One region of the Heyndrickxia faecalis genome, then DNA from elsewhere that is predicted to be linked to it. Evidence: a T-box and tRNA genes for the amino acid it is inferred to sense, from the RefSeq annotation. Region 1 holds a T-box; the other holds one or more tRNA genes.

Region 1 (5,405 bases):
CGGATATGGCAAAAATGCTGCCGTAACCCGGTTCGACTTTTTTCACAAGATCAATCATCGGGTCGAGCAGATCCTCTTCAAGCCCGGTTAAATAGCCTGCCTCGCCGAGCATCGATTTTTCCATCAGTGCATTGCAAGGGCAGACGGTGACGCAATGCCCGCAGGAAACGCATGACGATTCATTGATCGGAACGCCGTTATCCCAAATGACGCGCGGGCGTTCTACTTCCCAGTCAATGGAAAGCGTTTCGTTCACCTGCAGATTTTGGCAGGCTTCCACGCATCTCCCGCATGCGATGCACTGGTTCGGGTCGTACCGGTAAAACGGGTGCGAATAGTCGACCCCGCTTGCGTCCGTTTTTGGCGTAAACGGATATTTCTGGTGTTCGATGCCCATTTTTTCCGTTGTATTGTGGACGATGCAGTTGCCGTTGTTATTGTCGCACACCGTACAGTATAAAAGGTGGTTGGCGAGAATCCTGTCCATCGCGTCATGCCGGGCCGCTTCCGACCGGTCATCGCTGAGGCGGACCACCATGCCGTCCTCCGCCGCCGTCGAACAGGTGCGCATCAGTTCCCCGTTCACTTCCGCAATACACGTGTCGCAAGTTTGGATCGGATCTACTTCCGGGTAATAGCAAATTTGTGGATGAAAAATATCATTCCGGTTGATCACATCGATGATTTTCTCGCCGGGGCGGGCTTCATAATCCCGGCCATCAATCGTGATGTGAATCGATTTGGTTTCCATTTCTTTTCCTCCTTTTGCAAACAGTGAAGGCAGGCCTTCAGAAAAGAATACAAAAAACCGGCAACTCTGTTACTTATACCAAACCTTTGCAAAAATAAAACTATCATTCTCTTTTTTTATTCTAGCATCTGATGCAAAAATGAACAAACCATCAGAGTGTTTTGCCTATTTGAGCGGGCGGCTTTTGTTTTTAATCTGATTCCTTTAAAATAAAACATTATAGACAGGGGGCTGTTGAACCCATGAAAAATGTGGACACGCAGAGGGAAATTCTCCGTTTCAAGAACGGGAGGCTCGAACGGGCGCTGGATACAGTCGCAACGGAATTCCCGGTGACATTAAAAGTGAATGGGCAGGAATGGGTGACGATGGTGTGCACACCTGAATATATCGAGGACATGGCGGTCGGTTATCTTGTGTCGGAAAGGGTTGTCCGGCGCTATGAAGATATCCGCGACATCTGGACGGATGAAAAAGGAGGATTCGTCCATGTCCGGACCGATCATCTTAATCCTTATTACGAACAGCTGCAAAATAAACGTTATATCACCTCCTGCTGTGGAATGAGCAGGCAGGCGTTTGTTTTTGTCAATGATGCTCTGGCGGCGAAAAAAATGGACGGTGTGCACGTCCGGATTACAGTTGATGATTGTTTCCGGCTGATGGAAGCATTGCAGGAGAATGCCGAAGTGTTTAAAAAAACAGGGGGCGTCCATAATGCTGCGCTGTGCGATGCCGGCGGGATCCTTGTCAGCCGGATGGATATCGGCCGCCATAACGCGCTTGATAAAATTTACGGATATTGTTTGAAAAATCAGGTTTCCACAAAAGGGAAAATCCTTGCATTCAGCGGGCGCATTTCCTCGGAAATTTTATTGAAGACAGCCAAAATCGGCTGCGAGGTGATTTTATCGAAATCGGCACCCACCACACTCGCCCTGGAATCCGCCGAAGAACTCGGCATTACCACGATCGGCTTTATCCGCGGCGGGTCGATGAATATTTACACCTGCCCGGAACGGATTGCCGGTGTTGCCGCCCATGCCCGGTGATTGCCGGGTGTATACGATCGGAAAGGCACGGTTTGGGTTGGAAGAAAACGGGAAGACACGCTGGAAGGCGTGCTTCGGGACGGAACAGGGCCTTTGCCGGATGAGGAAAGGTTAAAATGGGCATTACCGGATTTGAAGAAAGCGCTGGTGCAGCCTGCTTGGCAAGGTTGACATTTCAAAATGTATATGGTAAAAATAACTTACAATTTGATGAATGAAGCGTCGAAAGGATCAAGTAGCTTCCTGTTGCTGCATACAAGAGAGCCGGTGGTTGGTGCGAACCGGTACAGGCAGGCGGCGAATTACACCCCGGAGCTTTTGCCGGATACGGCAGACGGCCCCCAGCCGTTATCCAAATGAGTGGAGAAGCAATTCTCAAGTTGGGTGGTAACGCGATACAATCGTCCCTTCGTTTTGACGGAGGGGCGTTTTTATTGTTTACAGGAAAAAGAAGGCAGCATACAGGTTTCATGATCCCATCATCGTTAAGTAGGGCACTTGGAACCTGAAAGATGCCGGCACCAGAGGCTACATAAAAAAGGAGTGGGATTTTAAATGGATTTACTTGAAGATTTAAAATGGCGGGGGATCATTTACCAGCAAACAGACGAAGAAGGGCTCGCGGAGTTGCTTCAAAACCGGAAAGTGACCCTGTATTGCGGGATTGACCCGACAGGCGACAGCATGCATATCGGGCATCTTCTCCCGTACCTCACGCTGCGTCGCTTCCAGCAGGCGGGACACCGGCCGATTGTCGTGCTCGGCGGGGCAACCGGCATGATCGGCGACCCGAGCGGCAAGAAGGAAGAAAGAAAGCTGTTAACGGTTGAAAAGGTCAAGCAAAACGGCGAAGCATTGAGAAAACAGCTGGAACGATTTTTCGATTTTGACGGCGAGTCAGCCGCCATCATGGTCAATAACTATGACTGGCACGGCTCGATGGACCTTGTTACTTTCCTGCGTGATTACGGAAAGCATATCGGCATCAACTACATGCTTGCAAAAGATACGATCGCATCCCGGCTTGAAACTGGTATTTCGTTTACGGAATTTACATATACGATCCTCCAGGCCGTCGACTACTTTAACTTGTATAAACAATACAACTGCCGCCTGCAAATCGGCGGAAGTGACCAGTGGGGCAATATTACAAGCGGCCTTGAGCTGATCCGCAAGCTTGAACCGGAAGGCGAAAAAGCTTTCGGACTAACCATTCCGCTTGTCACAAAAGCGGACGGCACCAAATTCGGGAAAACAGAAAGCGGCGCAGTCTGGCTCGATGCCGAGAAAACATCGCCATATGAGTTTTACCAGTTCTGGGTCAACACGGCTGACCTCGATGTCGTAAAATACTTGAAGTACTTCACCTTCTTGCCAAAAGAAGAAATCGAAGAGCTGGAAAAATCGGTTGAAACCGAACCGCATCTCCGCAAAGCCCAAAAAGCGCTGGCCGCGGAAATGACAAAACTGATCCATGGGGAGGAAGCATTGCAGCAGGCTTTGAATATTACGGAAGCATTGTTCAGCGGCAATGTGAAGAAACTGTCGGCTGAAGAAATGAAGCAGGGATTTAAAGATGTTCCGTCATTCCAGCTTGAAAGCGAAGAACAAAAGCAGCTTGTGGAGTTGCTCGTTGCCGCCAAAATCTCCCCGTCAAAACGCCAGGCACGCGAAGATATCCAAAACGGTGCCATTTACGTAAACGGTGACCGCATAACGGATCTCGGCTATGCGTTAGGGGAACAGGATAAAATCGGCGGCGAATTTACCGTCATTAGAAGGGGAAAGAAAAAATACTTTTTAATTAAACATTGAGGATAAAGGGATGCACAATGGAGATGCCTAAAATGTGCATCCCTTTTTTATGGTTCCAATTGCGACTTGCCTTTCTCTTTTCGTTTTTCCCGCCGGAAGTCAGCTCCCAATTCCAAATTTTTTCAACTTCTGATACAAGGTGACCCTTGAAATGCCCAGTTCTTTTGCTGCGGCGGATTTGTTCCCGCCTGCTTTGCGCAATGCTTTTTCGATGAGCTGTTTTTCCATATTTTCTTTTTCCACAGGCAAAGTGCCGCTTTCCGGGATGGCACTTCCGGACGGTTGGGTTTCATTTCCCTGGAAAAAGCGGAGAAGGGAGGCGCGGTCAATAAACGGCTTTTCTGATAGGATCACCATCCGTTCCATTAAATTCCGGAGCTCCCGGACATTCCCTGGCCAATGATACGCTTGCAGGAAAGAAAGGGCATCAGGGGCGAGTTCCGGTTCAGGCATCTTGTACTGGACGGCAAATTGTTTCAGAAAGTAGCGGGCGAGGACAGGAATATCGTCTGTGCGCACCCTTAATGGCGGCATCGTAATTTGAATAACATTTAACCGGTAATAAAGGTCCGACCTGAATGTCTTTTCTTTCATCATTTTTTCAATGTCTTGGTTGGTGGCGGCAATAAAACGGACATTGATTTTCCTGCCCGAAGCGTCGCCAATGCGGTAAATCACTTTTTCCTGCAGCACGCGCAGCAGCTTCACCTGCATATCTAGCGGCAGTTCGCCGATTTCGTCCAAAAACAGCGTACCCCCGTCCGCTTCTTCAATTTTTCCCGCTTTTCCTTTTTTCTCCGCACCCGTAAACGTGCCTGGTTCATAGCCGAATAATTCGCTTTCAAACAGGGCGGAAGGGATCGAGCCGCAGTTCACCGGAATAAAAGGGCCGTTTTTCCGCGCGCTTGCTTCATGGATGGCGCGCGCGCATATTTCTTTCCCGGTGCCGGACTCGCCGAGAATAAGCGTGACGGCATCCGTTTTCGCCGCTTTCGCCGCAATTTGGATCGTATCCCGGAGCGCGCGGCTTTTCCCCTTTAATTTGGAAAAAGGCGTTTCTTCATAGCTTGTGTACATTTTTTGGCGCAGTTCATTCAGTTCTATGGAAGTGGAGACGAGATTGTCGTTCAGCCTAACAATCTGGGTGATATCGCGTTCCACGGATACCGCGCCGATCAGCCTGCCGCGGTTGTCAAAAATGGGCCGCGCATTGACGACGACATGCTTGTCGGGGCGGGGCCGATGATATTGGTCGGTAATACGGGCTTTTGTCCGCAGCACTTTGAGCACCATTAAATCATCATCGCGAAAAAAATCGGTAATTTTTTTGGTTAAGATCATTTCTTTTGGAATATTGTAGGTCCGGACGGCGGCATCATTCCAATAAATGACTTCCTTTTTTTCGTTTACGATCGTAATCGCATCATTTTCCGCCGATAATACCGCCTGCAAATAAGACAGTTCATTTGCCATTTCCGTCTTCCTTCCCTTTGTCGTGTAAAGGTATTGTACATTCGATTTACAATTGTGTAAATATATTGTACATAGAAAACGGTTTATTTTTTTGCGGATATAGGGAAATAGGGATGTTCCGGAAGTTGGCATGATTCTTGCATGGTATTAAGCCAGAACGAGGATGAAGGAGGTTTTTTCATTGGTCTTGCCTTTTAAACATGAACCATTAACGGATTTTAACCAGCCTGAAAACGTACAGGCGTTTCAAGCGGCACTTGAAAAAGTGCGTGCGGAACTCGGGAAGGAGTACCCGCTTGTAATAAACGGAGAAC
Region 2 (5,405 bases), 360 kb from region 1:
GTCCACATCGACGGGGAGGTTTGGCACCTCGATGTCGGCTCATCGCATCCTGGGGCTGTAGTCGGTCCCAAGGGTTGGGCTGTTCGCCCATTAAAGCGGTACGCGAGCTGGGTTCAGAACGTCGTGAGACAGTTCGGTCCCTATCCGTCGCGGGCGCAGGAAATTTGAGAGGAGCTGTCCTTAGTACGAGAGGACCGGGATGGACGCACCGCTGGTGTACCAGTTGTCTTGCCAAAGGCATCGCTGGGTAGCTATGTGCGGAAGGGATAAGTGCTGAAAGCATCTAAGCATGAAGCCCCCCTCAAGATGAGATTTCCCACAGTTTATACTGGTAAGATCCCTGAAAGATGATCAGGTTGATAGGTCCGGGGTGGAAGCGCGGCGACGCGTGGAGCTGACGGATACTAATCGATCGAGGACTTAACCAAATAGAAAAGTGAAGGCCGCCTTGAAAAAGGTGCGCTGGAGCTAGACAATTCTCAAAGTTAGAAGTAAAAACGCATTCTCCGTTTACAGTTTTTTCTCCCATCCGGTTTTCAGGGAATCACATAATTCCTGTTGATAAGAAATGAAAACTTTGTTATAATGATTTTTGTCATTAAGGTCCGGTGGCGATGGCGGAAAGGTCACACCCGTTCCCATCCCGAACACGGAAGTTAAGCTTTCCAGCGCCGATGGTAGTTGGGGGTTTCCCCCTGCGAGAGTAGGACGCTGCCGGGCTTGTATTCCGCAGTAGCTCAGTGGTAGAGCAATCGGCTGTTAACCGATCGGTCGTAGGTTCGAATCCTACCTGCGGAGCCATCATGGAGAGCTGTCCGAGAGGCCGAAGGAGCACGATTGGAAATCGTGTAGGCGGCTAAAAGCTGTCTCAAGGGTTCGAATCCCTTGCTCTCCGTCATGATCCATATGGCCCGTTGGTCAAGCGGTTAAGACACCGCCCTTTCACGGCGGTAACACGGGTTCGAATCCCGTACGGGTCATCATTATAACTGGAGGATTAGCTCAGCTGGGAGAGCGTCTGCCTTACAAGCAGAGGGTCGGCGGTTCGATCCCGTCATCCTCCACCATTTTATCATCGCGGGGTGGAGCAGTCTGGTAGCTCGTCGGGCTCATAACCCGAAGGTCGCAGGTTCAAATCCTGCCCCCGCAATTTACATATAAAGGTCCCGTAGTGTAGCGGTTATCACGCCTGCCTGTCACGCAGGAGATCGCGGGTTCGATTCCCGTCGGGACCGCCATCCATTTTACATAATTGTGGCTCGGTAGCTCAGTCGGTAGAGCAAAGGACTGAAAATCCTTGTGTCGGCGGTTCGATTCCGTCCCGAGCCACCATTTGGCCGGTCTAGCTCAATTGGTAGAGCAACTGACTTGTAATCAGTAGGTTGGGGGTTCAAGTCCTCTGGCCGGCACCACGCAATATGGAGGGGTAGCGAAGTGGCTAAACGCGGCGGACTGTAAATCCGCTCCCTCAGGGTTCGGCGGTTCGAATCCGTCCCCCTCCATTTTTTAAAGGGGCATAGTTTAAAGGTAGAACAGAGGTCTCCAAAACCTCCAGTGTGGGTTCGATTCCTACTGCCCCTGCCATTATGATGGCGGTTGTGGCGAAGTGGTTAACGCACCGGATTGTGGCTCCGGCATTCGTGGGTTCGATTCCCACCATCCGCCCCATATTTATTGGGCCATAGCCAAGCGGTAAGGCAACGGACTTTGACTCCGTCATGCGCTGGTTCGAATCCAGCTGGCCCAGTATGCGGAAGTAGTTCAGTGGTAGAACATCACCTTGCCAAGGTGGGGGTCGCGGGTTCGAATCCCGTCTTCCGCTCCATTGATGGCGGCATAGCCAAGAGGTAAGGCAGAGGTCTGCAAAACCTTTATCACCGGTTCGATTCCGGTTGCCGCCTCCATCATATCATGCCGGTGTGGCGGAATTGGCAGACGCGCACGACTCAAAATCGTGTTCCTTCGGGAGTGTCGGTTCGACCCCGACCACCGGTATAATAGCATCACATTGAAAGCTGATGCCAAATGGAACGCTTCTCAAGATAAAGAGAAGCGTTTTTTTATTGCAATTATATTATTGAAGCCGAGGCCAATTTAAGTGGCTGCTTGAAAGCGTACACTTGTGAGTATCTATAGTTGTTTAACTTGTACAAAAAGGGAATTGATCTAATAAGAAAGGTTTGGAAATACTATCTTAGATTTTCCTTTTATAATGAGAACAGAACTGGGCAGCCTACTATTTACTAGGGTTGTTTTTTCTTTTTTTTACCGTAATCGTCCCATCTTTTTCAAGATAGGCCTGGTCAATTTCATCAAGCAAAAATACGCCCTGCTTTCTCAATAACTCCGACAGTTGATTCATATCAATTTTATTTTTTTTCAGTACGACTTTGTTAATTTTTCCTTTATCGATAATCACCGTTTTATCCCCGATAAGGAATTTTTCCAGTTTATCATAGCGATAAATGAGGATGTCAAAAATGATTTTAATGATGACCTAAACAGAAAGCATCACAAGAATGTAGTACCATTTTACACTTGGGTCATAAAGGCCGTTGCCGACGATTTCAGACAGCATTATGCTCCAGATGAAGTCGATTGGCGTAAGGTTTGAAATGCTTTTGGCGCCGGTACATTTTAGACAAAAAATGAGCGCAAGAAAGCCCATAATCAATTTTAATAAGTCCATGCCAATTTGCATCGCTAACCCCCTCCTTTAAAAGGTCCGGTTTTCTCTCGATTGTTCACTTTTACGGGGCTTTCCAACGATTGATCCAGTTATGCATACTGCTTCAACAAGCAGTCTATTTTCCATTTCGCCAACTTCATGAAGTTTGGATACCAATGCTCTTTCTGCTGCTTCTATTGGGAAGCTTGTACCCGAAACACCCAACGCCCATGGGTCCGATCATACGAGCACTGTTTTTCATTGCATTTTCCCTTAATTTCAGTATCATAAACGAACGTTCTCATCATTGGGATACACCGGACAGGTTAGGCAAATCATTTTGTTTTGGGAATCTGTTATTTTACAATAGATCTATCTTCACGAGTAGAAGGAAAGGAAGCGGACAATGGGTAGTCAAAAAAAGTTGAATGACGTTGCATTTTCGGTTTTAGATTTGATCCCCGTTTTATCTGGAAAGACACCGGCAGATTCGTTTAAAAATAGCCTAAGCCTCGCACAGCATGTTGAAAATTGGGGCTACAAACGATACTGGCTCGCGGAGCACCATAATATGGTGGGAGTAGCCAGCTCTGCAACGGCTGTTTTAGTCGGGTATATAGCGGCAGGGACGAAAACCATCCGTGTCGGGTCTGGCGGTGTGATGCTTCCAAATCATGCACCGCTTGTCGTGGCTGAGCAGTTTGGAACACTGGGTTCCATCTATCCAGGCAGAATTGATCTCGGCCTTGGCCGTGCGCCGGGTACAGACCAATTGACAGCTGCGGCGCTCAGAAGGAATTTAAGGGGCGGGGAAATGGATTTTCCGGATAATGTCCAAGAACTGATGAACTATTTTCTCTCGGATAAAGAACGCAGGACGTATGCACGGGCCGTCGTGGCAGAAGGGGTGGATGTTCCGGTTTGGCTTCTTGGGTCAAGTACATACAGTGCCACACTTGCTGCCAGGCTCGGCCTGCCGTTTTCGTTTGCAAGCCATTTTGCACCAGCGCAATTGTTTGATGCTTTATACCTTTATCGGGAGAACTTCAAACCGTCCAAGTATTTGCAAAAGCCATATGTGATTGCGTGTGTGAATGGCGTAGCAGCTGACACAGATGCAGAAGCAGAAAGGATCGCAACAAGCCTGTACCAGTTTTTCCTCGGCGTTATCCGTGGAAAATCGCAGACGCTGCAGCCGCCTGTCGATAGCATGAACGGGATTTGGACTCCGTTTGAAAAAGAAGCGGCATTGCGTCAGCTTGAATATGCTTTTATCGGTTCAAAACAGACAATCAAAGAGAAAATGGAAGAATTTTTGGATGATACACAGGTCGATGAGTTGATGTTTGTATCGCATATTTACAACCATGAAGAGCGGCTGCGGTCTTATGAGATCCTAAGTGAACTGAAGGAAGATCATGCGTGAATAGGGGAGCTGTTTTGCTTCCCTTTTTCACAAAATGGTTATTGACATTTTTTACGATCTGGATATAATTATAAAAGTGACATAACAAACAGCTTTGTTTGCGATTCATAGGATCATGCCGGTGTGGCGGAATTGGCAGACGCGCACGACTCAAAATCGTGTTCCTTCGGGAGTGTCGGTTCGACCCCGACCACCGGTATCAAAAGATCACATTTCAGTTTTTCGGTAAAACGTTCCTTATAATCTAGTAAGGAGCGTTTTTTCATTTTCCGGCAGAAGTCACTCTCTTCAATCGGTGAAGGGCAGAAGGAAAGGGATGAATTTCGGTTTGCATTTACTAAAGGCTGCTTATTTGTTTTTTTCATTATTCAGTCGTAAAATAAAATAAAGAATTTAATAATAGCGAATCTAGACACAAATCACTATACTTATCAAGGCTATGAAGCATATCAGCTAGTTCCGGGCGTTCCGGATTTGTTCAGCAATCCCAATTCGCCGAAAACAAAGCATATAAGTGATATTCGTAGGCTTTGAAAGCCGTTCAAGTGCGCTGATACATAACGAATTTCAGAGGAGATGGGTGAGAGTGAAGATCAGAGCTGCTGTACTACGGGAATCAGGTGCTGCTATGCCATATGCAGCAAGCAAACCGATTAAAATTGAAACATTGGAACTCGATGAACCGCAACAAGGAGAAGTGCTTGTCAAGATGAAGGCGGCCAGTTTGTGCCACTCGGATTTGTCTGTTATAAATGGCAGCAGACCCCGGCCTTTACCGATGGCTCTTGGGCATGAGGCTGCCGGTGAAGTGGTGAAAACCGGTGAAGGTGTGACAGATCTTGCGCCGGGTGACCATGTTGTTTGTGTGTTTGTACCAAGCTGTGGCGAATGCCTGCCGTGCAAGGAGGGACGCCCTGCATTATGCGAAACGGGTGCGGCTTCAAACGCGGCAGGTACTTTACCAGGAGGCGGCATCCGGCTGCATGCAAATGGTGAAGACATCATGCACCATCTCGGCGTATCCGCTTTTTCAGAATATGCTGTTGTGTCCCGTCGTTCTTTGATTAAAATTGAAAAAGACGTTCCGTTTGAAAAGCTTGCCCTTTTTGGATGCGCTGTCATTACGGGGGTCGGGGCAGTCGTGAATACAGCCCGGATTAAGTTGGGCAGCACAGTTGCGGTTGTCGGTTTGGGCGGCGTCGGATTAAGCGCATTAATCGGGGCTGTATCAGCAGGGGCGAGCCGTGTAGTAGCAGTAGATGTCAATGAAAATAAATTTGCGTTGGCAAAAAGGTTTGGAGCAACAGATGT

Evidence for each region. The T-box of region 1 lies ahead of tyrS (tyrosine--tRNA ligase). A T-box ahead of a tRNA ligase gene usually reads a tRNA of that ligase, here a tRNA-Tyr.
Region 2: it has a tRNA-Tyr gene. The T-box ahead of tyrS (tyrosine--tRNA ligase) is inferred to sense a tRNA for this amino acid. The anticodon was not compared.

What each region holds. Positions count from the first base shown of each region.
Region 1 is NZ_CP158453.1:1,348,781-1,354,185, forward strand. It holds gene fdhF (formate dehydrogenase subunit alpha) at 1-751, opposite strand, end outside; gene fdhD (formate dehydrogenase accessory sulfurtransferase FdhD) at 994-1,803, shown strand; T-box leader at 2,017-2,215, shown strand; gene tyrS (tyrosine--tRNA ligase) at 2,359-3,618, shown strand; gene ABR335_RS06390 (sigma-54 interaction domain-containing protein) at 3,718-5,091, opposite strand; gene pruA (L-glutamate gamma-semialdehyde dehydrogenase) at 5,273-5,405, shown strand, end outside.
Region 2 is NZ_CP158453.1:985,681-991,085, forward strand. It holds rRNA gene ABR335_RS04470 (23S ribosomal RNA) at 1-428, shown strand, start outside; rRNA gene rrf (5S ribosomal RNA) at 605-720, shown strand; tRNA gene ABR335_RS04480 (tRNA-Asn) at 727-801, shown strand; tRNA gene ABR335_RS04485 (tRNA-Ser) at 806-895, shown strand; tRNA gene ABR335_RS04490 (tRNA-Glu) at 909-980, shown strand; tRNA gene ABR335_RS04495 (tRNA-Val) at 992-1,067, shown strand; tRNA gene ABR335_RS04500 (tRNA-Met) at 1,077-1,150, shown strand; tRNA gene ABR335_RS04505 (tRNA-Asp) at 1,163-1,238, shown strand; tRNA gene ABR335_RS04510 (tRNA-Phe) at 1,257-1,332, shown strand; tRNA gene ABR335_RS04515 (tRNA-Thr) at 1,337-1,412, shown strand; tRNA gene ABR335_RS04520 (tRNA-Tyr) at 1,421-1,502, shown strand; tRNA gene ABR335_RS04525 (tRNA-Trp) at 1,511-1,584, shown strand; tRNA gene ABR335_RS04530 (tRNA-His) at 1,593-1,668, shown strand; tRNA gene ABR335_RS04535 (tRNA-Gln) at 1,676-1,747, shown strand; tRNA gene ABR335_RS04540 (tRNA-Gly) at 1,751-1,825, shown strand; tRNA gene ABR335_RS04545 (tRNA-Cys) at 1,831-1,904, shown strand; tRNA gene ABR335_RS04550 (tRNA-Leu) at 1,914-1,995, shown strand; gene ABR335_RS04555 (YetF domain-containing protein) at 2,237-2,494, opposite strand; gene ABR335_RS04560 (hypothetical protein) at 2,498-2,701, opposite strand; gene ABR335_RS04565 (LLM class flavin-dependent oxidoreductase) at 3,075-4,094, shown strand; tRNA gene ABR335_RS04570 (tRNA-Leu) at 4,212-4,293, shown strand; gene ABR335_RS04575 (zinc-dependent alcohol dehydrogenase family protein) at 4,681-5,405, shown strand, end outside.